DNA from 4 places in the Paenibacillus sp. JT22N1 genome. Region 1 is predicted to be linked to each of the others. Evidence: riboswitches for the same ligand, from Rfam matches in the RefSeq annotation. Region 1 holds a riboswitch; each other region holds the start of a gene.
What was found. Region 1 has a riboswitch for ZMP and ZTP ahead of rpiB (ribose 5-phosphate isomerase B). Riboswitches for the same ligand answer to the same signal wherever they lie in the genome.
Positions count from the first base shown of each region.

Region 2: linked by a shared signal. The riboswitch ahead of AC58UU_RS32685 (DJ-1/PfpI family protein) and the one ahead of rpiB (ribose 5-phosphate isomerase B) in region 1 are both predicted to bind ZMP and ZTP.
Region 3: linked by a shared signal. The riboswitch ahead of AC58UU_RS01545 (bifunctional 5,10-methylenetetrahydrofolate dehydrogenase/5,10-methenyltetrahydrofolate cyclohydrolase) and the one ahead of rpiB (ribose 5-phosphate isomerase B) in region 1 are both predicted to bind ZMP and ZTP.
Region 4: linked by a shared signal. The riboswitch ahead of AC58UU_RS03855 (DJ-1/PfpI family protein) and the one ahead of rpiB (ribose 5-phosphate isomerase B) in region 1 are both predicted to bind ZMP and ZTP.

Region 1 covers NZ_JCAUAW010000028.1:26,002-33,333, forward strand. The annotation lists gene AC58UU_RS34595 (L-threonylcarbamoyladenylate synthase) at 1-923, shown strand, start outside; gene AC58UU_RS34600 (manganese efflux pump MntP) at 988-1,548, shown strand; gene AC58UU_RS34605 (low molecular weight protein arginine phosphatase) at 1,606-2,199, shown strand; ZMP/ZTP riboswitch at 2,276-2,356, shown strand; gene rpiB (ribose 5-phosphate isomerase B) at 2,460-2,918, shown strand; gene AC58UU_RS34615 (TIGR01440 family protein) at 2,959-3,564, shown strand; gene glyA (serine hydroxymethyltransferase) at 3,631-4,881, shown strand; gene AC58UU_RS34625 (ABC transporter substrate-binding protein) at 5,019-6,842, shown strand; gene upp (uracil phosphoribosyltransferase) at 7,037-7,332, shown strand, end outside.
Region 2 covers NZ_JCAUAW010000023.1:96,173-103,504, reverse strand. The annotation lists gene AC58UU_RS32700 (DMT family transporter) at 1-504, opposite strand, end outside; gene AC58UU_RS32695 (MarR family winged helix-turn-helix transcriptional regulator) at 626-1,072, opposite strand; gene AC58UU_RS32690 (GNAT family N-acetyltransferase) at 1,238-1,708, opposite strand; gene AC58UU_RS32685 (DJ-1/PfpI family protein) at 1,786-2,385, opposite strand; ZMP/ZTP riboswitch at 2,445-2,523, opposite strand; gene AC58UU_RS32680 (hypothetical protein) at 3,771-3,914, opposite strand; gene AC58UU_RS32675 (SDR family NAD(P)-dependent oxidoreductase) at 3,998-4,810, opposite strand; gene AC58UU_RS32670 (TetR/AcrR family transcriptional regulator) at 4,872-5,450, opposite strand; gene AC58UU_RS32665 (DUF3221 domain-containing protein) at 5,771-6,505, opposite strand; gene AC58UU_RS32660 (hypothetical protein) at 6,661-6,891, opposite strand.
Region 3 covers NZ_JCAUAW010000001.1:336,366-343,697, forward strand. The annotation lists gene AC58UU_RS01525 (M14 family metallopeptidase) at 1-483, shown strand, start outside; gene AC58UU_RS01530 (hypothetical protein) at 586-795, shown strand; gene AC58UU_RS01535 (DUF2524 domain-containing protein) at 837-1,037, opposite strand; gene AC58UU_RS01540 (hypothetical protein) at 1,356-1,535, opposite strand; gene AC58UU_RS01545 (bifunctional 5,10-methylenetetrahydrofolate dehydrogenase/5,10-methenyltetrahydrofolate cyclohydrolase) at 1,662-2,525, opposite strand; ZMP/ZTP riboswitch at 2,588-2,667, opposite strand; gene AC58UU_RS01550 (FAD-dependent oxidoreductase) at 2,749-4,998, opposite strand; gene AC58UU_RS01555 (helix-turn-helix domain-containing protein) at 5,122-5,904, shown strand; gene ytvI (sporulation integral membrane protein YtvI) at 5,963-7,075, opposite strand; gene map (type I methionyl aminopeptidase) at 7,095-7,332, opposite strand, start outside.
Region 4 covers NZ_JCAUAW010000002.1:342-7,673, forward strand. The annotation lists gene AC58UU_RS03825 (hypothetical protein) at 186-350, opposite strand; gene kduI (5-dehydro-4-deoxy-D-glucuronate isomerase) at 543-1,376, shown strand; gene AC58UU_RS03835 (DeoR/GlpR family DNA-binding transcription regulator) at 1,411-2,166, shown strand; gene kduD (2-dehydro-3-deoxy-D-gluconate 5-dehydrogenase KduD) at 2,185-2,937, shown strand; gene AC58UU_RS03845 (sugar phosphate isomerase/epimerase family protein) at 2,938-3,768, shown strand; gene AC58UU_RS03850 (GlcG/HbpS family heme-binding protein) at 3,830-4,303, opposite strand; ZMP/ZTP riboswitch at 4,454-4,532, shown strand; gene AC58UU_RS03855 (DJ-1/PfpI family protein) at 4,595-5,188, shown strand; gene AC58UU_RS03860 (hypothetical protein) at 5,707-5,928, opposite strand; gene AC58UU_RS03865 (Ger(x)C family spore germination protein) at 6,041-7,168, opposite strand; partial or broken gene AC58UU_RS03870 (GerAB/ArcD/ProY family transporter) at 7,165-7,332, opposite strand, start outside.

The DNA of each region.
Region 1 (7,332 bases):
CGGCAGCTGTCGAAAGGATTTTCTCTGCGAAAGGTCGGCCTTCAGATAACCCGCTGATTGTTCACATTGCTGATGTCGAACAGCTCTCAAGTTTAATTCAATCTGATCGTGTAACAGCGGATCATCGCCAGCTTATGGAGGTTTTCTGGCCGGGTCCTCTTACCATTGTGCTGCCTGTGAAAACAGGTGGCATTTCGCCGTTAGTAACCGCTGGTCTTAAGACTGTAGGTGTGCGAATTCCGGATCATCCCGTGGCTTTGCAGCTTCTTCGTGAAGCGGGACTACCCATAGCCGCGCCGAGTGCCAATAGCTCAGGCAGACCTAGTCCAACACTCGCATCTCATGTCAGAGATGATTTAGATGGTCGGATTGGCGGGATTGTGGATGGTGGTGCAACTGGGGTTGGTGTCGAGTCGACTGTGATCGAGCTTGTAGGCGGTGAGCTATACATTTTGCGTCCTGGCGGTGTTACGGCGGAGCAGCTGCAATCGGCACTGCCTGCTATTCGGATTCATGAGCCAGAGCGGGAAGAGGTACAAGATTCCGAAACACCGCGTGCTCCTGGGATGAAGTATACACATTACGCACCAAAAGGATTTATGCATATCGTTCAGGGTGAAGATACAGAATCTGTTGCTGAATGGATCCAAAACGATATTGATGCAGCCAAAGCACGTGGCGAGTCAACGGGTATTCTTACTTTTGAGGAGAGAGCTTCTCGTTACGAAGCTGATGTGGTTATAGCCTGCGGATCATTATCGCAACCGGAAACAATCGCTCAGGATCTTTATGCTGCGTTAAGGCAATTTGATCAAGAAGGCATTCAATATATTGCTGCAGAGGGCTGTCCAGAAAAGGGGATTGGCCTTGCGATTATGAATCGACTTCGTAAGGCAGCCGGTCATCGGCTTGTACGTGTTTAGCTAGCATGATTCCCTGTTTGTCCGCATATCTTGAGAGAGAAACGTGGACAAGGGGGATAGCACTATGCTCGCATCTGGGGTAGAATTTGGGCAGCTGATAACAATTATTATTATGGCGATTGCTTTGGGCCTGGATGCTTTTTCCTTAGGGATTGGCATAGGGATGAAGGGAATTCGTTTAATTGATATTATGAAAATAAGCGTCGTAATTGCTGTTTTCCACGTCCTCATGCCTTTAATGGGTATGTTTATGGGGCAATATGTTTCTTCGCTGCTTGGTAATGTCGCTACAGCCGCTGGGGGATGTTTGCTCATTCTGCTGGGTTCGCATATGGTGTATAGTTCGATTCGTGGAGAAGAAGCGACTTCTTTTGATCATAGGTCAATTTTGGGCCTGACGATCTTCTCACTTAGTGTCAGTATTGATTCATTCTCTGTGGGTGTATCCCTTGGTATGTTCGCTACGGATATATTGTTGACGGTGTTAATATTTGGTCTGTTTGGAGGCTTGCTATCCATCGCCGGTTTATTGGTTGGTAGACAGGTAAGCGGCTGGGTAGGCGAGTACGGCGAGGCGTTTGGGGGGCTTATTTTGCTCACGTTTGGGATCAAGTTTTTACTATGATACAATAGGGGTATAGAAAGTTTTCGTCTTAGCTTAGCTTACGATTAGGAGGGAATCATGTTGCGAATTCTATTTGTCTGTACAGGAAATACGTGCCGCAGTCCATTAGCAGAAGGTTTGCTGCGTATCAGGGTGCACCAAGAAGGGCTTGCGGCGGAGGTTCGTTCAGCAGGGGTATCCGCGGTGACGGGCGGTCCAATTTCCCGAAATAGTGCATCGCTTTTACAGGAAGCGGGGTTCAAGGATTCCATTAGTTCTTTGGCGATCCAAGAGTCTGAAGTGAATTGGGCTGATCTCATTTTGACGATGACGATGGGTCATAAGCGTACGGTCATCCAGCGGTTTCCGGGTGCGATTGAGAAGATTTTTACGCTCAAAGAGTACGTCGAGGATGACGCTCATATTTTACAGGCGATTGAGGAAAGGGAGCAGCTCGTTACGGAGCTTCAGCTCAAACAGGCTCTTTCGCAAGCAGTATCTGTAGAAGAAAGAAGCCGCATTTATAAACTTGAACATGCGATTCCTGACTTTGACATTTCGGACCCGTTCGGAGGCTCCATAGAGATTTACCGACAAACGGCTGAGGAAATCAGCGGGAGTTTAGATAAATTGGTTCAGAAAATACGTACAAGAAACGAAGGCTCCAAATAACTCAGGTTCTAGATATACGAATTACGGATACGTCTTTACACATGGGGTAGAATGCGATAAAATAGATCTATCAATCAAGACTCAATGTAACTGGCGACGAGTGGGAGTAACCACAATGGAGCATTGAGCTATACGGCCGGTCGCCTGGGCAAAAGAGCAACGCGCGTTTTCTAGCGTGTCCGCTCTTTTTTTCGTTTTCTGGTGAGCTTTGGGATATAATAGGATGGTCGAATTCGAACATGCAAAGGAGCGTTCTATTCATGAAAATTGCTTTAGGTGCGGATCATGCAGGCTATCGTTTGAAAGATGTTATCATTCCTTTTATTGAGTCATTAGGTCACCAAGTCGTCGATTACGGCTGCAGCTGTGCAGATTCGGTCGATTATCCCGACTATGCGCTTAAAGTTTGTGAGCAAGTAGTTTCAGGTGAAGCTGACAAAGGTATTCTAATTTGTGGAACGGGTATCGGGATGTCAATTGCCGCGAATAAGGTTCCGGGCATCCGTTGTGCACTCGTGCATGATCTTTTTTCAGCGAAAGCGACGCGTGAGCACAATGATACGAACGTACTTGCCTTAGGGGAACGTGTTATTGGACCGGGTGTAGCTGAGGAAATCGTGAAAATCTGGCTTGAAACCGAGTTTTCCCAAGGTGTTCGTCACCAGAATCGCATTAACAAAGTACAAAGTATCGAAGACCGTTTCACATTGCATCCATAGAATATTTCCTAACGGGAAATTCCAGAAACGAGGGCTCACGATGACAGATTCCATTCTTTCTAATATTTCCGAGGCTTTGGAAACGAATCTTCGGGAATTGGTCAAAGTCGGCAATCTAAGATCAAGTCACATTCTGATTATTGGAACGAGCACAAGTGAAATTCTCGGGCATAGGATCGGTACATCGGGTACGCTGGATGCAGCCAAGCCGATTTTTGAAACGGCGCAGCGCATAAGCCGCGAGTTCGGGCTGCACTTAGCCTTTCAATGCTGCGAGCATTTGAACCGTGCAATCGTTATCGAGGAAGAGCTGTTATCGCATGCGCCTCAGCTTGAGCCTGTCTCTGTCATTCCGGTGCCAAGGGCCGGAGGTTCGATGGCCTCCTATGCGTATCGCCATTTCGCGAAGCCGGTTGTTGTCGAGACGATTCAGGTTCATGCCGGAATCGATATTGGCAGTACGCTCATCGGGATGCATCTGCGCCCAGTTGCTGTGCCAGCAAGGCCGCCAGTGCGTAACATTGGCCATGCCTATGTCACGATGGCTTTTACCCGGCCTAAGCTGATTGGCGGTACAAGAGCTGTATACCTATCTGATGAAGCGGAACAACTCTATCAAACAGCCGCACCCGATGCGGATTGTTAAACTTTTTAACATATCAAATGGAATTAAGACTTAACAGATAAAACTACCCTGTAGGAGGAATTTAATATGACAAACTTTTTGAGCAAACAAGATCCTAAAATTGTAGCAGCCATGAACCTTGAGCTTGCCCGTCAACGTGACAAAATCGAGCTTATTGCATCCGAAAACATCGTTAGCCAAGCTGTTCTTGAAGCTATGGGCACGGTGCTAACGAACAAATATGCAGAAGGCTACCCAGGCAAAAGATACTATGGCGGCTGCGAGCACGTAGACATCGTAGAAGATATCGCTCGCGATCGTGCAAAAGAGCTTTTCGGTGCTGAGCACGCGAACGTTCAACCACATTCCGGCGCACAAGCCAACATGGCTGTTTACCTGGCAGCTCTAAACCCTGGTGATACGGTTCTGGGTATGAACCTGGCACACGGTGGTCACTTAACGCACGGTAGCCCAGTGAATGCATCCGGTATTCTCTACAACTTCGTAGCTTACGGTGTAAGCGAGAAAGATTTCCGCATTGATTACGACGATGTTCGTAAAGCTGCATTCAAACATAAGCCTCGCATGCTCGTAGCTGGCGCAAGTGCTTACCCGCGCACGATTGATTTCGAAGCTTTGGCTTCCATTGCTAATGATGTAGGCGCGTTGTTCTTCGTCGATATGGCTCATATCGCGGGTCTTGTTGCTGCTGGTTTGCACCCGAACCCAGTGCCGCACGCACATTTCGTAACGACAACAACGCACAAAACGCTTCGCGGTCCTCGCGGCGGTATGATTCTTACGCGCAAAGCTTGGGCAGCAGCAATCGATAAAGCCGTTTTCCCTGGTACCCAAGGTGGTCCTTTGATGCACACAATTGCAGCAAAAGCTGTTTCCTTCGGTGAAGCTCTGCAACCAGATTTTAAAACATACGGACAAAACGTGATCAACAATGCACAAGCATTGGCGACTGCTTTAACAGCTGAAGGCATTAATCTTGTTTCCGGCGGTACGGATAACCACTTGATGCTGATCGATTTGCGCAACTTGAACATTTCGGGTAAAGACGCTGAACACGTTCTAGACGAAATTGGTATTACAGCAAACAAAAACGCGATTCCTTTTGACCCAACAAGTCCGTTCATCACTAGCGGTATCCGTCTAGGTACACCGGCTGTAACATCCCGTGGTATGAATGAAGAAGCGATGAAAACAATCGCGAAAGTGATTGGACTTACCCTGAAAAACCCGAAAGACGAAGCTGTTTTGGAGAAAGCACGCGGTTTAGTGAAAGACCTGACAGCACAGTATCCGCTTTACCCAGGTTTAACTTATTAATTCTAGTTTTAAAAAATGTTCAAGCCGGCTCTCTGGAGTCGGCTTTTTTTTATCCATTTATCGGTCCAGGGACTGTTGACGAAAGTAGGGCGCAGACCTATACTTCTTGGTAATTCGTGTAAAAGGAGGTTGCATCCATGCAGCTTGTTTTACAGTACGTGCAGTTGAAAACAACATTAATGCGGGTTCACAATTTTCAACAAACAGATATGGATGTGCCCGTCTCCGTTGAAGAAATAGCCGGTTACCTGTATTGTACGGAACGAAATGTGAAAATATTGATTCGCAAGATGATTGAGATGGCATGGATTTCCTGGACACCTGGTCGCGGGCGCGGCAACCGTTCTATGATCCGGTTTCTGGCTTCCGTCGAAGATCTTTTGTTTACTGAAGCAAAATTGCATGTTGAACAGGGGAATTTGAACAGCGCGATGAGTTTGTTTCAAATAGAAGGATTGGATCCAGGAGTCATGGATCGATTCTTAGCTTGGTTAGGAAGTTACTTTGGGTATAGAGGGACCCTTGAGTCTGGCGATCCTAAAACCCTTCGATTGCCGATGCAGATGAGAGTTTTGACCCTAGACCCTGTGGATGTGCTCTTCTCTGGCGATCTCCATCTCGTGAAGCAGGCTTTCGATACGCTGCTCTATTTTGATCCTGCTTACGGCAGCTTAGAGCCAGGTTTGGCCCATGAGTGGGAATGTAATGAGAATGCAACGATCTGGACGTTTTATTTACGTAAACGGGTGCGATTCCATCATGGTCGTGAGATGACATCGGCAGATGCAGTCTTTTCGCTTAATCGGGTACGTACGCTAGGCACGGAAGATTCTCCAAACCGATGGCTGCTGGAATCCGTTAGAGACATCCGCGCAGTGGATCGGCTGACCGTAAGAGTCGAGTTGAATGCGCCGAATTATATGTTTCCTCACTACGTAAGCTCCTATCAGGCCGCGATCGTACCGGCTGATGTGTACAGCGCTCAGAAAGTGAGTGATCCAGGCATGCTCCCCGTTGGGACGGGGCCGTTCCGAATTACGAGGTATGATGAAGGAGGCGTAACATTCGAAGCATTCGAGGATTATTACCGGGAGTCTGCCCACCTGGATCGGATCGAACTGCTTTGCGTGCCGGAAATGGTAAGTGAGCGCAGGTGGCAGCAGCTGAACTTCCAAATGGGCAAGCTCAGTCATTCTAAACAACCGGCACCGGCGCATTGGTGCAAAAAAGAAATCATGATGCTGGGTTCTAGCATGTTAGTCTTTAATTTACGAAAGGATGGGCCTCAGCAGGATATCCATTTTCGTCAAGCGCTTCAGCTAGTACTTAATCGTAGCGGCATGATTAAGGAACTGGGGCTATATAATGCGATACCTGCCGCGGATTTCTTGCCGACCGATTCGCCAGTCGAACTGCCGGAAGATGACCAGCCTGAACGAGCTAGAGAATTACTAAGTCAATGCGGATATGAAGGCCAGCCGATAACGATGATTTTCACCCCAAAAAACCGTGCCCTAGCTGAATGGGTTCATGCTCGATGCCTCGAAATCGGAATTCAGGTAGCCCTACAGGAATATTCTTTTGAGGAAATGTCCAAGGTGCATAGGATGCAATGTGCAGATATCATTGTCGGCGGGGTTGTCGCAGATGACGATGAGGCCCGTTGTCTGATTGAGATGTATAAGATAGGCAACTTGGCGCTGCGCGTATACGCGACCGATGAGCAGCGCAGAACGTTCGATGAAACAATTGCCTCAATCGAAGCTGAACCTGACAGTCAGGTACGTTTACAACGAATCCGCTCGATGCAAGGATTATTATCGCAAAACCAATCGGTCTTATTTCTTCTTCATACGACCCAACAATTAGTGTATAGCCCGCACCTTCAAGGTATTTCTTTCAATACGCTCGGTTGGTTCGATTTCAAGAGCATCTGGTTCAGCCCCGAAATCATAGATTGAGCTGATCATCTTATACCAAAACCGCTCGGATGAAAAATCCTAGTGGTTTTTTCTTGTAGAAAGGATATTCACGGAAGCTTTGGTTTTACAGAGGATAAGTTGGATAACATATGATATAATGGACGAGGTTTGTCGTACCATGACGATATTTTTTTGTGAAATACATATAAAACGTAGTTTTTTAGGAGGAAATTATGGGGAAGTTATTTATTTGTGATCATCCGTTAATTCAACATAAGCTAACTTATATTCGGGATGAGAATACGAAAACGAAGGATTTTCGAGATCTCGTAGACGAGGTTGCGACTTTAATGGCCTATGAGATTACGAGAGATATTCCGCTTGAGCATGTACAGGTGAAAACGCCTGTGACTACAGCAGATTGCCGTATTATTTCTGGCAGAATGCTGGGACTCATTCCGATCCTGCGTGCAGGTCTGGGTATGGTAGATGGGATACTTAAGCTGATTCCGGCTGCTAAAGTTGGACA
Region 2 (7,332 bases), on a different contig from region 1:
GAAGAAAGCTGCGCCAAGGAACAGTGCAGCGAGACCCGCCCAGATGGTTCCACTGACGAATCTTTCCTTGTGAAGAAATCGAGCCTGAGTACTGCGCAGCGAAGTTACAAGGACACCGAGAATTGTCAAAACCACTCCAACCATCGCAAGCATGCCCTGACGTTCGCCAAAACAATACGCAAGTACGACGGTAACCGCCGAAAAGCTGGAAGCAACCGGTGCGACCACAGCGGCATTCCCTTTAAGGAGGCTTTGGTATAAAAACATAATTCCCACCGCGTCGACACCCATCCATAGGCTTGCCTGTGCTGTGGAACCGGGATGAGCTATAAGAGTTTGCCATTGACCAGTCAGCAGAAATACAGCAGTTAAGAAAAGAAGGCCTGTTGCCTGCATGAAATAGAAGGTCGAATAAATACCTAATTTCCGACTGGAGATTCCCGCTAGGAAATCCGCCGTGCCAAATAAAAATGCGGATATCATTCCGTAAAGAAGACCCGACACATAAACCACCACCTATTACATAATTTGAATTTATGATTTAATAATTTACGAATTCGAAATATTATTCCAAAAAAAATTAATCGATCCTCCGAGCAAATATCCCCTCATTAATGCGAAGATTTCACTTTAACTCTCTCTTAGCAACTGTGCCCAATTGTTTTAATAACTCGATAGCTTGCAGCTTTTCTTCTGTTGCCAGCCCTTTCATGCCTTCATGCAGCGCTTGAAACTGTAAGGGAAGGATCTCCGCCATCTTTGCATCGCCTTCCGGTGTTAATGCTGCAATCACAATACGTCGGTCCTTTGCATCATCTTTACGGACAAGATAGCCCTTTTTCTGCAGACTGTCGACCACGTAAGTGATACTGGCGTTGGCTAATACAATCTTCTCTCCGATCATTTTTAACGGATGGGGACCTTTGCTATACAATAGTTCCATAACCGAAAATTCGGATAGACTTAACCCGTGGCGTTGCGCATCGATCTGCGAATGTTCCAATACACTCTTGTAAGCTCGTGAAAGGACGATAAACAATTTCAATGTAGCTTGTAGATCCTGATCATTCATACAAATCCCTCTATAGTTCGAATTCGAAATTTATGAATCAATACTATCACGATTTGTTTTTTCGGTCAATAAACTCTTCCTTCTTCAATGCTCAACAATCAGAACGACTGAGCCAGTTTTGAACAATTAATTATCACATTTCAACATTACGTTAGCGGAATACTATTAGTCCCACTTTTTCACAAAAGTTACTCTATGATAATCAGATTTAAAGAAGTCCTTTTCAAAGTTTACTTGCTCATAACCGATACTCTGGTAGAAAATTAGCGTTTTTTCATTTCTGATATGACCCAAAGTGTGTAGAATCACCTGTTTCCCACCAATTAAATGGACCTGATTACATATGGTATCAAGTAGTAATTTTCCGATTCCCTTACGTTGACATTCTTTATGAACTGCTACCCCAACTATTTCATAAAAGCCTGTTTCGACATCAAAAATATATCCAGCATGGCCAAGAATAATATCGGAATGTGCCACGTAATACCCGCAGTTCTTATGATCCTTTATCTCCAAAAAATCAGACCACCTTTGCGGGTATTTATCAATGATGAATTCTGGGAATTGAAGAGGATGACTTGCCATAATATCATTAACTTGGCTTCGATCTTTATCTTCCAATAAACGTATAATCAAGCCTTCACCCCCTAAATTATATGAAGCTATTGAAAATAATTAACTTTCATTCGTGATTTGTAATTTTAACTATTCCATCACTCGTACGGCATGAAAACACTAGTCAATTTCCCTGAATGATAGTACGGGTAATCCATCATCTTTTTAGTCGTTTCCGTTACATCTGTACTCGTTAATGATTCAACAAGGTACAAACCTAAATCGATAGAAGCTGAAACACCTCCGCCGGTAAAAATATTCCCATCCCGTACAATTCGAGCCTTAACAACCTCTGTGCAATAAGGAGTCAATAATTCGTAAGCAGATGGGTTCGTTGTCGCCATTTTACCAGTTAAGAACCCTGCGGCACCTAAAAGCAAAGCACCCGTACAAACAGACACTTTGTATTCCACATCACGAGCACTTTGTATCCAAGAAACAAACTCTATATCGTATCTCAATTCTCTGGTAGACATACCTCCGGGTATAAATATCAAATCATATTTAGACAGATCTGGGCTAATATGCTTTATCTTTATTGTCATACCACGGTCGTCTGTAATTTCCTCGTGTTTTGCACAGAGATCCCAAGACACATCTTCTTTAGCATTTAGAATTTTTAGCCAAGATACCGCTTCATAAAAGCCGACAAAATCCAATGTTGTCATCTTGTCAAAAAGAATATAAGCTATTTTCATTCCATAACACCGTCCCTTTCATGAATGAAACAAAAAAAAAGCATCTGATCTTAGATCAAATACTTTGCCCAGGCGAACGGCGTTTGAAATATGTGCTTCCTCGTGGTACTCCACGTTTCGCCAGTTACACATACCAAATATTTACTTTATTATAGTCCGAAAAAACTAATATAATCAAGTTAATTATCACGTTAACCTGCCCTTTAGCTTAATGCTGGGGACTGCAAACCCCGCCTAATAAAGTTCGTTAATTATTTAGCATAATCATCTCCTGTTTGGTGACAAATAAGTTTTGAAGTGGTGTTTTCGGGCAAAAAACCTGAATTACAAATAAGTTTTGAAGTACTTCTTACAAACTATTGCTTACAGTCTCTTTCAACTATCGTTCTCCGTAATGACTTCTATTTCTTTCCCACTTATTTTTAAGTCGGTATCTTAAAAAATGTATTAATGTGAAGAGACCGAAAATAGTAACAGCTTCCACGAAATAGTGAGTCCAAACAAACTGATAATGAGCGATCACAAAGTTGTTGTTATGGTAATCAAAATCAGCGTATTGCACAAATCCATTAAGGTATAACCCGTAAACTACGTATCGTGACGGTTAGTGGTGGGATATCTGATCGGCTACAGCTGCTTGTTGGAAGGAATAGTGAAATGGGTATCGAAATGGGGTATTGACCTAATGCGGAACTATCCACTTGAACATATATTGTATATTACCAGTACACTCGTCTCTGTCAGCCTCTCATTTAAAACATCTCTCTCTTTATGAGAAGGTGTTTTTTAGTTTCCAACAACAGAAAAAAACGATCCGTGTTCGCGCATCTATTTCGCGATAGGAACCGTTTTTGTTTTTCTCGATATTAGTGTTGTATTAAAGAATTTTACCACACACAAGTTGCTGATAAGATGATTACCAAAAGAACAAAAAGAACCAAAACAGCTGCTGCGCTAGTACCTACTCCGCTCATATTTACTCATTCCCCTCAGTGAATTTTCATTACGATATAAACATATGCTCCCTACATAGTGATTGCTTGGACATAAGTCAGGCTGCTTGATGGAAGGAATAAAAAAACCGTTCCTCCTAAATAGAGAATATGGTTTTCTGTTATTCTATATTGTTGATTTCAACCAAAAGAAAAACCGCCTCATGATAAAGCGGTTAATTGAACTATCGTTTCCGTTAGTTCAACGACTTGTGGTACGGTTCACCGTATCATTGGATAGATTAACAAAAGTGAAGGGTAGTGCTTAGCTCAATGGTTTCACCATTTTAAGATTTAGTAAAATTAGTTCATGGAAGGCGTAACAGAAATAGCCCCCTGCATCTACGGCAAAAGGGCTATTCTAAGGGGGCATTTCATCTACGGCTCTTTTCCTTACTTATGATACGGTTCACCTTCATTAACGGCTGGAGCTGGCTTTCGTGTAGCCTCCGGCCCACCAGGTCGCGCAGGAAAGGCAGCTGTTCCGGGTAGCTGCGTACGTAGCGGACTAGGCGAAGCGCTCACCTTCGAATGCAAGATTCCTCCTCAAGTGTTCATTAATAAGATGGCTCAATTAACAATCTACATTTGGAGGATCTCGTCTTCAAACAGAACTATCATCAATCCGCTTCAGCCGAACGCTCATGCCATACGCTGAGCTCTTTCAGCTTATTGTTATACGATTCGCGAATCGTGTCTGCAGAATAAGATCCAACCGGCAGCCGGAGCGGCACATTACCGCTTTTAATGACGGAAATAATATATTGCACCGCTTTGGCCGGATCGCCGATCTTGACGTTCGAAAATCCTTTTTGAAAAGCTTCGTAATACGGCAGGTACTCCGGCTTCATCACGGAGCGGTCCATCGAGTGTCCGATAAACTCGGTTGCGAACACGGCCGGTTCCACGATGGTTGTCTTGATCCCGAAGCTTGCGAATTCCTGTGCGAATGACTCAGAGAAGCCTTCGACCGCAAACTTGGAAGCGGCGTAAAGGCTGAACGGCGGATAGGACACTTCTCCGAAGAAAGACGAGAAATTAATGTAATGCCCCGAGCCTTGACGCTTGAACACGGGAAGCGTCGCGCGAATGACATCCAGTACGCCGAACAAGTTAACGTCGAACTGTTTCCGGATTTGTTCATCCGTATACTCTTCCAGCATGCCGAAAAGTCCGTATCCCGCATTATTCACGACAATGTCGATTTGCCCGAATACGTCAACGGCTTCTTGAACGGCGGCTTGAATTTGGTCCTTCTTGGTCACATCCAGAGCAGCAAGATGGACACGATCCGGTGCCAACGCTTTAAAATCCTGAATAGCATCAAGTCTGCGCGCCGTTGCAACGACTTTGTCTCCCGCTTGAAGCAGCTGCTCCACAAAATGGCGGCCAAATCCTGTCGAAGTTCCTGTAATAAACCACACTTTACTCATCGTAATTTCTCCTTTTTATTTGAGATCGATCGTTCTAATATTGGCAAAAAAAAAGCTTTACTTAGGCATTAAGCATCGCCATTGTAAAATCGGCTATGCGGTAAAGCTTCTCTTTGTCGGCGGAGGTTCGAGCAAGTACGCGCAGCCCCACCATCGTGTTATGAATATTCGCCGCAAGTTCGCTTGCGTCATGGGTCGTGGCGAACTCTCCGTTTTCCTGTCCCTTTCGGATCAGTCCGGCAATAAGCTGTTCCGTCCGGTCAAAGCTTTCTTCAGCCATAACGTCCACTTCGGGATCCCACGGAGCAAGCTCCACCGCCATATTAACGAGCAAGCAGCCCAGCGGCTTCTCTTCGTTTCCTTCAAACATATAGTCAAATAGAAAACGCAAAGCTTCTTTTGCGCTTTTGGCGCGAGTAACGCCTGAATCAAAGTGCCCGAGCAAGGTCTTGCAATAACGGTCGATGACTTTTAGAAACAATTGATGTTTGTCTCCAAACGTATCGTACAAGCTTCTGCGATGGATGCCCATATTCTCGACCAGGTCGTTGATGGATGTCTTCTCATAGCCTTGTGCCCAGAATAAATGCATCGCTTTCGTCAGAACTACGTCCTCATCAAATTCCTTCACTCTAGGCATTATGTTCTCCTCCTTCCCCTTTCTTTATTCCACATCGAGTACTATACCATAATGAGAACGATCGGTAAATAACATTTTTTACTGATCGTTCCCGTATTTTTCGCTGTCACTTGTGATAGGGTTCAGCATATCACAAGTAAACTAATCTGCCCGTTACTTCAATGAACAAAAAGAGGAACTACCGCGAGGTAAGCTCCTTAACTATCGTTCACCGTTAGTTTAATCACTTTTATAAAGTAACCTAGTATATACGTCCCATGAATAAGTCGGAAGTTAGTTTTAATCATACTGAAGCATTGTATAACGAAGATTAGTTTTGCTTAATCAGTAATTTGAACTATGTAATCCCGTCCCTGAGAAGTATCTAATATTCCATCTTTAAATCGAATTTGCCATTTATCTGTAACTTCATCATATTTAACTTCTTTTATTACAAAGATTTTAATATTGACGTATTCATTCACTGCCTGATTAATAATTTGTTCTTCTGATAGTGTTGCTTTAATAGGTTTTTCAATTGTCTTAAAGGATATCTTATCACTCCTAGCCTGTCCAGGATATGAAGTCAAGGCGACTCCCCCTTGAAACCAAACTTGTACTTGTTGACCAACTTTAACATCTTTAGGTACGTTCGTGACCCATACAGCATCGTAGAATTCCTTAACACCACCTGTTGAACTAAAATCTTTTGGATTGGAACTTACAACAAGTATTCTTTGGTTTTCTACTTTAGTAATGTATCCTTCAAGATTAGGTATTCCTAAAGCAAGATTTCTACTACTATAAGGTACGTCTGATGACTGGTCAATAAAAATTGTACTTGACTGTTGATGATATCCCACTGATGCACCCATACTTTCTGCTATAAATCGAACAGGTACATAAGCATGACCATTATAATTTAATGTTACATATTCGCTATCTAATTCTTTATCTTGACCGTTAATTTCGTACCTGACTGGAAATAAGTATGCTTGAATGGTCTCTGATGCATAAACAGCAGTCGTAGCAGTTAATCCGATTCCACAAACTAAACCAAGAATAAATTTTTTCAAATCCGAATACCTCCTAATATGAATGTTAGTAATTATTAGACGATTATGCATACTTAATAAGTTTTCAGTCGGATTAGCTGTTCACAAATTTAGTTAGTCGAAAACATTCCACTATCCTGCCCGTTCAGCGAAGCCCATGTCATTTACATTAATAATTACTTCTTATTTTTTAATTCCTTAAATGCCTCTAGTATTAGCTTCATTCCAATAGTGATGACAACTACAAGCCCAATTGTCTTAATGATAGTTTGAATGATATTTTCTAATGAACCACCACCAGTAATTTCATAAGAATATCGTCCTAATATGTAAATAACTGGCGTAGGCAAAAGCATAAATACCACTCCAACAACGAAACCAATCAGCAAATTTATTTTACGTTCCACTGAATTTCCCTCCCGTTTGGTAAAGTTTGGTTATTTTGTCTTTATTTCGTTATAGTAAAATTTTACATTTTGACTTGAAGATTTGAAATGGTCCATTCTGCTTATTTTTATCAAGCTCTACTGCCCGTTACTTGAACAAGCCCCCATTTCTTTCCCACTTATTTTTAAGTCGGTATCTTAAAAATGCATTAATATGAAGAGACCGAAAATAGCAACGCTTCCACCAAATAGTGAGTCCAAACAAATGAGTGATCACAAAGTTGTTGTTATGGTAATCAAAATCAGCATATTGCACAGATCCAGTAAGGTATAACCCGTAAACTACGTATCGTGACGGTAAGTGGTGGGATATCGGATCGGCTACAGCTGCTTGTTGGAAGGAATAGTGAAATGGGTATCGAAATGGGGTATTGACCTAATGCGGAACTATCCACTTGAACA
Region 3 (7,332 bases), on a different contig from region 1:
TCGCTGGATTTCAGAAATTGGAAAGCCAATATTCGCGGTGTTGATCTCAATGACCAGTTCCCTGCACACTGGGAAGAAGAGGCAATGCGTAGAGAGAAGGCTGAACCTGGTGAGCGCGATTACGGTGGAGAGGCACCGTTAACGGAGCCGGAGGCAGCAGCTTTAGCTCAATTTACAGAAAGACATGACTTTGAGCTTGTCGTGGCGCTGCATACCCAAGGTAGGGAGATTTATTGGAATTATCGCGACTATGAGCCGCCGGAATCGGAGGCATTTGCCGAGCGATTAGCCCTAGCCAGCAGCTATCAGGCCGTTAAACTGACGGACAGTGACGCGGGTTACAAAGATTGGTTCATCCAACAATTTCGTAGACCCGGCTTTACCGTTGAAGTAGGATTTGGGGTAAACCCCCTGCCAGTGGAATCTTTCGCAGCACTCTATGAGGAATTGGTTCCGATCCTATTGACGGCGATGGAATTTTAAAATTTGTCATAGACAAGTATAACGAACTTGAGCATGCTTCCCAAGAACCGTTCCGCCCAGACTTCATATACTGAAGTAAGGAAACAGTTGGGAGGCGTGGATATGGCACCACCTAAAGGGAAGGGCAAGGCATCCAAGAAGAAAACACTTTCATCCAGAGTGCAATACACGATGAGGATAGTGGAATCGTCCACATGCGCAGTTTGTAAGACGCCATGCACAAGAGGACTTCGATATTTGGCCCTAATGTCGGAGCCGGGAGCTGTTGGAAAAGGGGTTCCATGTATTTTGACAAGAAGAAAGATCAACTAATGCAAAAGTCCACGCCCCGTTATCAAAGGCGTGGACTTTCTTCATTGTGGGATATGTTCGCTTGGGATAGAACACTTATTTTCAATAAAACGAATTTGATTCTCAAGTCGATTTCGATGCTCTTCTTGTTCTTTGTCGGAAGAGGCTGTTTGCCCTTGGAATTGTTCAAGCTCTTGTTTTAAACTATGCAGGTCAGAGCCCGCATTCGCACAGTCATAATTGCTTTCTAACTGATCGAGCATATATCGGCCTCCTGATGTGAAATGTCGTTAACTCTGACCTTTCTTATGTTTCTTATTGCTTTTCTGATCCGTTGAACGTGTTGTTGTATTTTTTCTGGATTGTCCTTGCTGCGTATGAGATTCTGACATGGTTGTTCACTCCTTAAAATGTAGGATTTTGGGCGGTGCGTGATTATTATAAGCATTCGGCTGAATTTGATACGATAAAAATGAGAAATCCTCAACCGAGTCCATTGAAGGAAGAGTGATCTAATGAAAAAAGCCCCGCGAGCGATTTGAAATCGTTCGTCAGGGCTATGTGCGGTGAGTGAGTATGGATTAATGGTTCGGTGTCAGCAATTTATCTTCTAAGGATTGTTTAACCTTCTTGATTGCATCTGTCTCTAATTTGTGGTTTTGGTTAAATTTAGTGCCTGTCAATGCAAGCGCTTCCTTAACCGTCATTTCCACACGAATCAATTCTTCACCTTGCGGGATTTGCACGGAATTGTTGCCCATTTGTATCACTCCTATGTCAACTTTTTGAAGTGGAAACCTTGATTTGATGCACTTTCAATATAACACACCATGTTAGGTTAAGCAAGGGACATTAAGACCTATTTTAGAAAAAAGAATGTCGGAAACTCAGGTTATAAATTTGCTTTTTTCGGCAGCAAGGACGGTGTGTTTGAGCAGCATAGCGATGGTCACTGGGCCAATTCCAGCAGGGACAGGGGTAATTGCGCTCGCCTTTTTGTGACAAGCATCGAAATCAACATCGCCAATGTTGCCAGCATTGTATCCAGCATTGTATCCAGCATCTAAAACGACAGCACCTTCCTTAATCCAGGCTCCTTGAATAAATGCAGGTTTACCAACGGCTGCAACGACAATATCAGCTAATCCAATAATTAAGGGGAGATTGTTTGTTTTAGAATGGCAAATGGTGACAGTAGCGTTTCTATTCAGCAGCATAAGCGATACGGGTTTACCTAAAATAGGACTCCGACCAACGATAACCGCGTGCTTGCCTTCAATAGGAATCTGATAATAATCGAGGATAGCTAGAATAGCGGCTGGGGTACAGGATGGAAAGCTGGCCACTCCAAAAGCATTTTGAGCAAAGCCCAGCATGGTAACGCCATCCACATCTTTTTCGATCTGAATGGCCTCAAACGCAGCTCTTTCATCAATATGGTGTGGAACCGGATGCTGCAATAAAATACCATGGATCTGAGGATCCTCGTTTAATTGTTGGATAACGGCAATAAGTTCCTCTGTCGTAGTTGATTTATTTAGGTGGATTCGTCTGGAATCAATGCCTAGCCGCTTGCATGCACTGCTTTTCATACGTACATAGGTTTCGGAAGATGGGTCATCGCCAACAAGTATCGTAGCTAAACATGGCGGGATACCTCTTGCAGACAGTTGTTTGATTCTTTCGACTAATGTCTCTTTAATGCTTTTTGCTACGCGTGTACCATCCAAAATTAATTTTTCTGAATTCATGTTTCCCTCAACCCTTCATTTGTTTGTAAAAACACAAAGAGGTAAGGGGGATAAATCCCCCTTACCTCTGCCCAGGCGTACGGCTGTAACATCAATGTGCTTCCTCATGGGTATCCATGCTTCGCCAGTCACACATCAACTTTTAATTGATCTAATCATAATGGCAGGTTATGGAATATGCAACTCTTAAAAATGATTTATTGGTGCTGTTGATTGCTTTCGATCAACCATAACAACGGATTTCAACAATCTCTGCCCGTTCCGTCCCGTTCGTCGCTTCAACGACCACACGAAGTCGATCAGTCGTTACAACTTCTGGCAAAAGATGAACATGTTTGCGCGTATGATTATCGAGTCCCTCAGCTACTGTGGTCCAATCACCGCCGATGAAGGCCTGAAGTTTATAGTCTTTGACCAGTTCAGGAATGATCTCGAATTCCGTCCGATGATGATGTAAATTAATTAAATCTTCGTTCACGTCATCATTGAAAGTGAGATGTACGCTGCGAATCCGCACAGCCTCCGGCCAACTGGCTTCAAGCCACTCTGGCTGCGAGACCTCAAGGCCAGCCGACGACCAAAGATGAGGGCCTCCGTAAGGACGCTTATATCCATCGGCAGCTTTGTCGACTGCGAATGCAGATGTGGGAGCGAGCAGACGGAAGCAGATTGGCTTCCGAATGAATGCTTTCGCGCTCCAATCAATGACCGGCTGATGATGATGCATATCACCGAAATCTACGGCATCTTTTGATGCAGCATCATGCTTGAAGGAAAGCACACCCGTTTGTGGTCTGGCTGATAGATGGACCGAAAGCGCCGGGTTGCTTCTGAGAATGATAAAAGCATTCTGAGCGGTTTCAGGATGCCATGAAAGGGCAGCCTTTACCCACTGCTGAGAACCCTCGGCTACAGCTACTTGAATGGACGTCACCTGTGTGTGTGGGACGTAGTTCTGCGGCTTCCCAGTGCTCCAGAGCTCTACTGTCAGCTCCGTAGCTTCCGAAGCATCCAGCAGCAGCTCAATGCCGTCAATGAACGGATCTGCCGGCACGAGAAGCGCCACATGCGCGGTCAGCGGCAGCACCGACGCAGATTGCTCGAGCGCAAGTCGCGTCAAGGTGCTGGAGGCTGTCATCTCAGCGCGGAGCACGAGGTCTGCCGCATCCGCGTTCTTCAGACCGAGGACGGCTGCATCCTGTCGAAGCAGCGTCTGTTGAAGCTCGCTCAAGTGGCTGCTGTGCAGCTCGCGAGGGGAGATGCCCTTTGCCGCGCAGAGCGCGGCTCCTGTGCCCGCGGCTTCGCCTATCACGGCACATGTCGCCATGACGCGAGTCGTGCCAAAGGCCACGTGGGACGCGCTGATGTTGCGTCCCGCCATCAGCATATTCGTCACGTTGACGGAGTAGAGGGAACGGAACGGGATATGATAATTGCCGTCCATATGCATATGTTTAGATCCTTTGGCTGTGGCGTACATCCCTTGCGGTGGATGTAAATCAATGGACCAGCCACCGAAAGCAACACGATCTTCAAACAGCTCCTGTGCGATGATATCGTTCTGATTGAGTACGTAGTCCCCAACGAAACGACGATATTCCCTTTTCCCCGGAATGGAGCCGATCCATTCGAGCGTCAGGTTTTCACTCTCGAATTTACCGGAATTTTTGATATAATCCCAAATGCCATAGATGACGGAAGACAGCTCATCACGGATTCGCTCATTTTCATGAACAACATCGTGCTCACCGCCCCATTCAATCCACCAATACGCACAGCCATTATCTCCGCTGCGAATGACGCGCTTCATGGGAATGGAGGTTTGTGTGATGTCTTTCGCGAAGCTTGGTGCGATATATTTGACCGGTCGACCTGCGTCTTTTGTATAGAACAGCAGGGTGCTTCCAAGTGTAATATCGTCCGCGACGAGTGGTGCCCATTCCTCATTAAACTCCTCTTGGGCTTCACGCCCAATGCGATACTTCGCACCTGCGAGGAAACCGACTAACCCGTCGCCTGTACAATCGAGGTAAACACGGCTATTGAAGCGAATACGTCGTTCAGATCCCATCATCCAACCTGTGACAGAACGAATCGTTCGACTTGTCGCGTCACCCTCGGCTTCTACCTCATGGACATCCGTGTTTAAGAACAACGTAATATTCTTCTCTGCTTTGACTTTTTCCAGTACGATCAGGTCCCAGATATAAGGATTTCCGTCGATATTACGGTACTGGTTCTCCACGAATAGTTCACCCATAATGCCGGTTTCTCTGGCATTTCGATGAACACCATGGGAAGTAGCGCCGCATACCCAGACGCGAACTTCACTGCTGGCATTTCCGCCAAGGACAGGACGATTTTGGACGAGAGAGACAGATTGGCCTAACCGAGCTGCAGCGATTGCCGCGCAAACACCTGCTAATCCTCCTCCGACTACGGTTATGTCTGATAAAACAATTTCATGCTTCATAACTTAGCACCTCACTAGTTTGTAGGATATCTTTAATTTCATTGTAAAATATCCTATTTTCATTGAACATGCAGATAGTTACAATAGACATATACTTTATTTCAGTATGGAAGGAGTGATGCAGTGGCTTTTCGTGATGTGACTATTAAGCTCATCTCCCATGTCTATTGGCACCGTAAAGTGGAGTTTATGCTTGAAGAAGATGAGTATCCTTGTTGGACGATATTTGCCGTAGAAGACGGGAGATTCTTCTATCGAGTTGGGGAGCAGAAAGGCGAAGCGGAGTTCGGAGACTTTGTCATCTGTCCACCCCATACCGTGTTTCAGAGGAAAACACTCGAACCCCTGTCTTTTCACTTCCTGCAGTTTGTATGGGTACCTGAACCTAGTTTTGGCGATGAAGCCTTCTGGAAAGGGAAATTGACGATTAACGACACAGATCGTTTATCTTCCAATTATCGTTATTTGAGACAGCTTCCTGGCTGGGATGAAGAGAGCACGCTGCATAAACAGCACATGGTGAACGATTTTTTACGTTTGGTCAAAATGGAGCAAGATCGCAAAGATGACCCTTCCACAGAAGTTGACTTGTTGATGGAGAAAGCCCGGAGGTACATGACGGAACATGCTTATGCAAGCTTATCCTTGTTGGATTTGGCAGTAAGTCTGGGACTCACCCCCGTTCAATTCACCCGCAAGTTTCGCAGGGCGTTCGCACAAACACCTTCTGAGTTTTTGAATGAAATGCGTCTCACAAGAGCGCGGCATTTACTGGAGGGATCAACGCTTACTTTGGATATGATCGCCGCGAAATGCGGATTTGAGAACGGCTTCTATTTGAGCCGTGTTTTTACGCAAAAAATGGGCATGGCTCCATCGATATACCGAAGCAGGCATCGCGTATAAAAAAAGGCCCCAACTTTCCTGAGGAAAAGCTGGAGCCTTTTTTCGTTGATGCGGGACATTAAGGTCCGCTATAAGGTAATTTCCCTTGAACATACTCATCTTCAGGCTTACGAATCCAGCGTTGGAGGTAGCCTTGCGTATACAGAGCTTTGATTAGAATGATCAGCACAGGCGAAAGGATGACTCCTGCAAATCCAAAGAGCGAAAGGGATACAATCATGAAAGCTAAGGTTGTAAAGGCCGATACCCCGAGTGATTCACCAGTAATCTTTGGCTCCATAACTTGTCTGACGAGGATGACGACCAAGAGTAAAGCACTGAGCCAGATCGCTAGGGTCGTTTGCCCAACAATAAACAGGTAGATGATCCATGGAATGAACAAAGTGGATACGCCAAGTAGCGGCAGTACATCGAATATAGCTGACAACAACGAGATGGAGAAAGCATTATTAACGCCGAGCAGGAGCAGTGCGAAAAATACGACAATGAATGTTAAAGAGATTAGTTTGGCTTGCGCTTTTATGTAGGAGACGATACCCTTCACGACATTTTCTTTGAGAAAGAAGAAGACGGATTTGAAGGTTTTTGGTGTTTTTTCACCTGCAAGGCGTTTCCAAGAATCAATTTCAATGCTTAGGAAGTAGGCTAAGATAATCCCGACGATGAAGTTGAACATGAAGGTTGAGAAGGATGTTAGCGAGGCTACCAATCCAGATAAGAAAGCAATGATAAACTTGGAGGCATTACCTGCGAATTGCCCGGCATAATCTTTGGCTTTCACAATAACGTCAGTTGGCAGCGCTTGGAATTGGTTATTCAATTCGCTAATTTTTTGCACAATTTGATCGTTGAAAACCGCTTGATATTCATCCACCTTATCGACAAGACTCATGATCTGGCTGGTGAAAATGACAGCGGCACCGGTCAGTGCGCCAAGGATAATAAGGACGAATACTAAGGTCGAAATCGCCGATGCGATTGACTTACGTATCCCTTTGCGGTTCAAAAACCTAGCAAAAGGCTCGATCATCATGAAAATGATCAGAGCCAGAAAGATAGGCGTAGCGATGCGATACAGGTAACTAAATAACAGCATGAATAAATAGACGGTTAGAACAATGAGAGCAATGTCAAAGGCTGTCCTCCAATATTTCTTGTAAAAAGAAATCATGCATGTTCCTCCGGTATCATTATTGTTCGGTTAAAATAATCGGCCCTTGACTCGTGATCGCAATCGTATGTTCATATTGAGCGGACAAGCTGCCGTCATAAGTCCTTGCTGTCCATCCATCTTGATCTACTTTGGAGTGGTATTTACCTACATTTAGCATCGGTTCAATCGTGAAGACCATGCCTTCTTTAATCCGCGGCCCTTTGCCTGCTGGTCCATAATGAGGCACTTGCGGCTCTTCATGCATTTCGGAACCA
Region 4 (7,332 bases), on a different contig from region 1:
GATTATGCATATCCACAATCTCACTTAGCCTAGCAAATTTTCGTTGCAAACTATCCTAAATAAGGTAAGCATCGTCGACTTACCCCTAACCCCAAATGAAAAAAGGGACCTTGTTATCTACACTTGTAGACAACAAGGTCCTTTTTTCGGCGCTCTCCCATCCTCGGAAGAAGCAATACCAACTCCTAATCCCGGTCATCGGGTTCGCTGGTCGAGAACACCTTTTTCACATTATCCATGATTTCCTCGACAGCCTCACTCAGCATATCTGTTGGTGTTGTGGCCTCTTCCTCAGGTAGAGTGGGAATCGTGTCGTTACATACGTGATCGAAATAATGATTTTTATCCATGCGCTAACCTCCTAATTGTAAAACAGTCTCGTTTGTTTGTTGTTTACTTAATGAGCAGACTTTATCCACACTAACTGAAACTTTTGAAACATAGGTCCAAAAACCCTTGCCTAAACCCCATTAATGGAGTAAATTAAACCTATATGAACGTATATCAACATAAATAAACCGATTTTGAGGAGAGATTAACCGATGGATATCCGCTACGCATCACACCCGAATGAAGTAAAGCAATTTGACACTGAACGCCTGCAAGCTGAGTTTCAAATTAATTCTTTGTTCTCACCTAACGAAATTAAATTAGTGTACTCCCACGTTGACCGTTTCATCATTGGTGGCGTGCTTCCTATTACAGGCGCACTTCAACTGCAAGCTGACAAGAAAGAAATGGCTGCTGATTATTTCTTAGAGCGCCGCGAGATCGGTATTATTAATGTTGGCGGCAGAGGCACGATCACCGTTGATGGAACGGTTTACAATATGGATTCCAAAGATTGCATTTATATTGGTCTTGGGGCGAAGGACCTTTCATTCGCAAGTGAAAATGCTGCCGAGCCAGCGAAATTCTACTTTAATTCAACGCCAGCTCACCAAACATATCCAACAGTGAAAGTCGCCATCAGCGAAGCTACTCCTACTCACTTAGGCAGCATCAATACTTCTAATGAGCGTACGATTTACAAATACATCCACACAGGCGGCGTAAAAAGCTGTCAACTCGTTATGGGTATGACACTTCTGAAGCCAGGCAACATGTGGAATACAATGCCTTCTCATACACACAATCGTCGTTCCGAAGTTTATTTCTACTTTGACATGCCGGAAGATGCTGTTGTTTTCCACATGATGGGCGAACCGCAGCAAACACGTCACGTGGTTATGCGCAATGAGCAAGCAGTCATCTCCCCAAGCTGGTCCATTCATAGCGGTGTTGGCACGAACAACTATACCTTTATTTGGGGCATGGCTGGCGAAAATCAGATTTTTGATGATATGGACGCTGTGGCCATGAAAGATTTAAAATAGTCGGTAACCTCTATTTAGAAACGGATGACAACCGATGAACCCTTTACGCAGATATGAAACAATTATGGAAATACTTCTAGCGCAGAAAGAAGTAACCGTTAACGAGCTTAGTGAACGCCTGGACGTTACAGGTAAAACGATTCGCGAAGATTTGGCCAAACTTGAAGAAAAAGGGCTGCTTGTCCGCATTCATGGTGGCGCAATGCTTGCTCAGAGTGATCAGCTTGGCATACTTTCGACAAAAGAGCCGATCATTAAGCATGCCGATCAGAAATCCGAAATTGCAACGATTGCTCTGCGATACATTCAGCCAAGAGATATTATTGCGCTTGATGGCGGAAGTACAACACTTGAAATTGCTAGGCGGCTGGATAATCAGCCGCTTACAGTTGTAACGAATGATTTATATATTATTTCCGAGCTCCTGCATAAGGAAGAAATTCGGTTGGTTGTTCCAGGCGGCTACCGTCTGCGCAACATGCTTGCAGGTCCTGAAGCCGTGGCATATGTAAACACGCTCAACATTCAGAAAACGTTCATTTCTGCCACTGGTGTTCATTTGCAGCATGGCTTTACCATCTACACGAGTGATCATGCCGATTATAAACGTGCATTGATTGGATCGAGCGCAACGGTTTACGCCGTTGCCGATCACAACAAATTCGGACAATGTGCCTTGCGAACGTTTGCAGCATTGTCCGAAGTAGACATGATTCTAACGGATAGTGCCCTACCGACGGATACCGCCCAGCAGTTTCGTGATGCTGGCATCCAGATCGTAACTCAATAGTGAAAAGGAGTACCCTTCATGACACTTTTTAATTTATCAGGCAAAACGGCCTTCGTAACCGGCGCTTCCGGCGGTCTTGGTCAAGCGATGGCTATCGGTCTTGCAGAAGCAGGCGCTAATATCATTGCCGTTTCCTCTTCTGAAAGCGTGCAAACGGTCGAAGCCATCCGAGCTTTAGGCGGCAAAGCCGAGCTGATCGCAGCTGATCTTAGCAACGAAGACATCCTTGAGGATGTTGTAAATAAAGCTATCGGCATCTACGGCAGCATCGATATTCTCGTGAATAATGCCGGAATCATCCGTCGTACGCCGGCTGTCGATCATGCGCGTCAAGATTGGCACGATGTCATAGATCTGAACTTGAACTCTGCGTTCTTCTTGTGTCAGCTAGTAGGCCGTCACATGATTGAGCGCGGCAGCGGTAAAATCGTGAACATCGCTTCTATGCTGACCTACCAAGGCGGTATCAATGTTCCTGGTTATACAGCAAGTAAACATGCTATTGCTGGTGTTACCAAAGCATTAGCCAACGAGTGGGCTGGGAAAGGCATCCAGATCAATGCCATCGCTCCTGGTTACATGACGACTAATAATACAGCACCTATCCTCAAAGATGAGAAACGCACACAATCCATTACAGATCGAATCCCGGCAGGCCGTTGGGGCTCACCAGAGGATTTGAAAGGTCCTGTTGTTTTCTTGTCATCACATGCGTCGGATTATATGAACGGACACGTACTGTGCGTGGACGGCGGATGGATGGCTAGATAGATGGGTATCGGTACGTTAGCCCATACCGTCGGCCATCTTCCATTGAAGCAATTAACAGAGAAGATAAGCGGACGAGGCATTGACTTCGTTCAACTGGCACTCAGCAAAGCAATTAGTGATATTGACACCAGCCTCGGTAGGCTTAGCCCTGCTCTAGCCAACCACATTGGTGAGCAATTCCAACGTTCTGGTATCAGGATTGGCGTACTTGGCTGTTATATCAACCCGATTCATCCAGATCCGCAGCAGCGGCGTCATGAAATCAACCGGTTCAAAGAGCATCTGCGTTTCGCCAGAGACTTTGGTACTTCTATCGTTGCGACGGAAACGGCTGAACTAACGACTTACCTCTCGCAGGATTCCGAGCGTTATGAGGCCATTGGTTGGGCAACCCTTAAGCAAACAGTTGAAGAATTAGCAGAAGAAGCGGAACGTTGGGGTGTCTTCATCGGACTCGAACCTGTTTTCACTCACACGTTATCTAGCAGTGAGAAAATGGTTCGAATTCTGGATGAGATTCCTTCCAGCAATCTGGGGGTTGTGTTTGATCCAATTAACCTGCTCCCGCCAACAGCAATAGATTCACAAGATGTTTTCCTTGATCAGGCATTTGCTGCTTTTGGTGACCGGATTGTCCTCGCCCATCTTAAGGATGTTGTCATTCAGAACGACAAGCGGAAAGAGGTACGATCTGGTAAGGGTATTTTCCAAACGAAATCGTTTTTGGAAAAGCTGTACCGGGCAAAACCAGGCATCGATATCTCCTTAGAACAGCTTGCTGATGATACGATTGACGAAACCGTTCAATACGTGAGAAGCCTTTTGACTTAATAAATTGGCCCCGTTCTCTCTATCATTGGGGGGAGTGGGGCCCTCCTATTTGGAATTACGCCTATTTCTTTATATCTGGTTCTGTCATAACTTCGTACGCGTTACCCAAATAAGACTGCAGCGCCTTTAACGCCGCAACCCCCACCGCTATGTCATCCTCACCATTCCCACCACTTACGCCGACTCCGCCAATGACACTGCCGCCCACCACAATCGGAAATCCCCCGACGAAAATAGCAAACTTGCCCGGCATCATCGCATGAATACCAAATGCCTCACCATGGATTGTCGCAGGGCCACCTGGCTGATTGAACAAATGTGTTGATCGCCTGTGACCGCTAGCAGTAAACGCCTTAGCCATGGCAATTTCCGGGCTCGTATTGCGAGCGCCATTCATTCTTTCTAACGCAATTAGATACCCGCCATCGTCTACGATACATATCGTTTCGGCTGCATTCGCTTCTATTGCCGCTTGTATGCCTGCTGCGATCATGACCCTCGCTTCCTCTACTTCAAGCTTAAAAACCGATTTCATAAGTCTTTCCCTCCCTGCTTGTCGGCCATTATGAAGTGCGCAACAAACGCCTCTTCCATTCATATGGGGACGTTAAGGGTTTAAGTCATGGTCATCACTTGAAAAAAGATATTGAATTTCGGTGCGAGCAATTGTAAGATTATAGAAATTGAACCGATGTGTGACTGGCGTAAACATGGATAACCATGAGGGAGCACATTGCAAACAGCCGTACGCCTGGGCAAAGTATTTGATCCTTGATCAAGTGCTTTTTTGTGCTTCAATGACAGTAGAAAGGTCAGGTGGCTGTTTATGAAAATGGCATTCGTACTTTTTGATGGGGTAACTGCGTTAGATTTTACCGGCTTTTATGAAGCTATCACATGGATGGGCATTTTGGGAGCTAAAGAGAATGTCTCTTGGGATTTCTGCTCCAATAAGGGGGAAATTACGGACGACCGAGGCTTAACCGTTAAGGTAACACATGTCTATCCCGATCTATCAGGATACGATCTCCTGTTTGTACCTGGCGGATTTGCAACGAGAAGCCTAAGATTCGACGCTGCCTTCATCTCTTGGCTCCAAACCTCAGCTAATGTGACTTACAAGGTTTCTGTGTGTACTGGTGCGTTGTTACTAGGTGCAGCCGGATTCCTGCATGGAAAAAAGGCAACCACCAATCCTTCCGCCTACGATTTATTGACGCCGTACTGTTCCGAAGTTGTAAAAAAACGAATCGTCAGAGACGGGAATCTCTTTACCGGTGGCGGCGTTTCTGCCTCCATTGACTTAGGATTATTCGTGATTGAATCGCTCACTGACTCTCATTTCGTGCAACAAGTTCAACAAAAGATGGATTACCCGTACTATCAATCGGGACGGTTGTTTAATGTGAATTTGGAGTAACTACCTACTAATAAGGATAAACGGCTTACACTTGCCTTGGACGAGAGCAAAAGTGTGTGTGTGAGCGTGAGAGTGAGCGAGTGAGCGAGTGCGTTTATTAAGGTTGATGTACTTTTTGCACAGCCTATTTGTTGCAATGATGTATTTCATCGTTAGATTCAAGTTGAGGTCGCATTGCGATTGCTGCATCGATGTTTTACATCGTTAGGAGGGCGATTGGGAGTATAACGGCTCATAAAAGATTGATGGAACGATATTTTACATTGTTGCAATGGAGCTCAAACTTCGTTTTAATGCTGTAACGATACTTTTCATCATTGCGTCACAGGGCGGCAAACTCTGCGTGTACTGCCTATCTCTCAGACATCTTCGAAAACTTTTTGGACAGCCACTCTCATATTGTCCAAATCACTCATACCAGAAAACAATCCAAATCTCCACTTCTTAACAGGGCTAAACCTCCAAAAAAAAATAAGCCCCCCCAACACTCATAAAGTGTCTGGATAGGCTTATCTGCCTTATTTTTTAGGTTGTTCACGGTTAACACGAACGGGTCTCTCGACCCAATTCTCACGATTCATACGTTGAACCTGGTTAATCGGATTCTTAAGATCGATAATCGGGGCGGGTTTACCTTCCGCTTGCATGGTGGCCGCGAGCTTTTCCTTATAACTTGTTCCAGGCGCTGGTCCGCCACCCCCGTTGCGTTTACCCTTGTTCCAAACTCTGCCTTTACTCATTTCACCACTCCATTTTTGTTTTAAGTGTAAAGGCACGAAGAAAAAAACGCAAATTTTTACTTCAAAACCTTATCTACTTTTTGTCAAAAAGGGGTACCTGCTCCAAGACCAGTCACTTCACGGGCCCCATACTTCCTATGATCACCTTAATGGAAACGTGAATGTCCGCCTTCGATAGCGCTTCTCCCCAATGATCCTCCACTTTCTTGTATTGACTATATTCGTGGGCCCGAGCGTAGAGACCAAGTCCGATTGGGTCGATTTGATGCTTCTGTATGTTTTTGATGAGGTTATCGAATTGCTTTTGCATATGTTCAGAAATCATTTTCTCTAACTCTTTTCCATTCTTTCGTACATCAAAAGGGAATAAAAGTTCAGTAATACCGACTGGCATTTTAATGTTGATATCGAACCGAAACTTGTTCTGCTTATACGAGGTTTTTATTTTCGTTTTCATTCCTTGAACCGATATACTTAAATGGTCTGTATGGAATGGACCGCTCTTCTTTTCACCAGGAATCGGAAGTGTAAAGCTAACAGGTTTCTTGGCATTTTTATTCAATATTTGAAGTAAACCGGTTTCCTCTGTGTTCAACGAGGTTTTATATTTCCCTTTATGATCAAGCAGCATTACGCCAACCAGCTTGATCTGTTTGGCCTTGTCTAACTGAATTTCGGAAATATAAGGCGTAACCCCCTTCTCATACATTTGCCAATGAAGCTGCTGCAGTGTTGTTTTTGCCGTTTCCGATCGAGCGCTCTTCGTATCGACCATCCCCCGCAACAATAAAGGTAACATCGGCAGATCTTTCGGATGTAGATATATAATGTCGGAAATAGATCCATCGACTGCGATGATTCTGGGTGTTAATGGATTTTTCATATCACGAAAAAAGACGTCAAGTATCCGGAACCAGTCTTCATGTTCCAAGATGCGTTTCCCGATAAGCATGACTTGAACCTTTCTTCCTGTAATTACACCTGGTGCAAATTCATCTTGCTGCTCTCTCGATTGACGAATCGTTAGCGATTTCACTTCGACTTCTAATGTTTTCTTCTTGATATCTCTACCGTAAGAAGGGCTATTCAAAAATACAAGCAAGTTGTTGTCTTTATCGAGATCCATGCCAAGAGCGAGGTTGTTTGTGGAATCTTCCATATCCAACCGGTCACTGCACCCCGGAACAATAACGATAATAATCATGAAAATAATCAAAACGTACAGCGGCCGCTTGTTCATAAGTGCTTCCTCCACCCCAAACGATCATGTATCCATACATACAGGAGTAAACAACCAGGCACTATGTACTCGACAACAAAACCGATCTGACCAAGTAAAGTATTCATCCGTTCGCTTTGAAAAAAAGTAGGCATGAAGAAATACGTGCCCACAGCGATGAATAG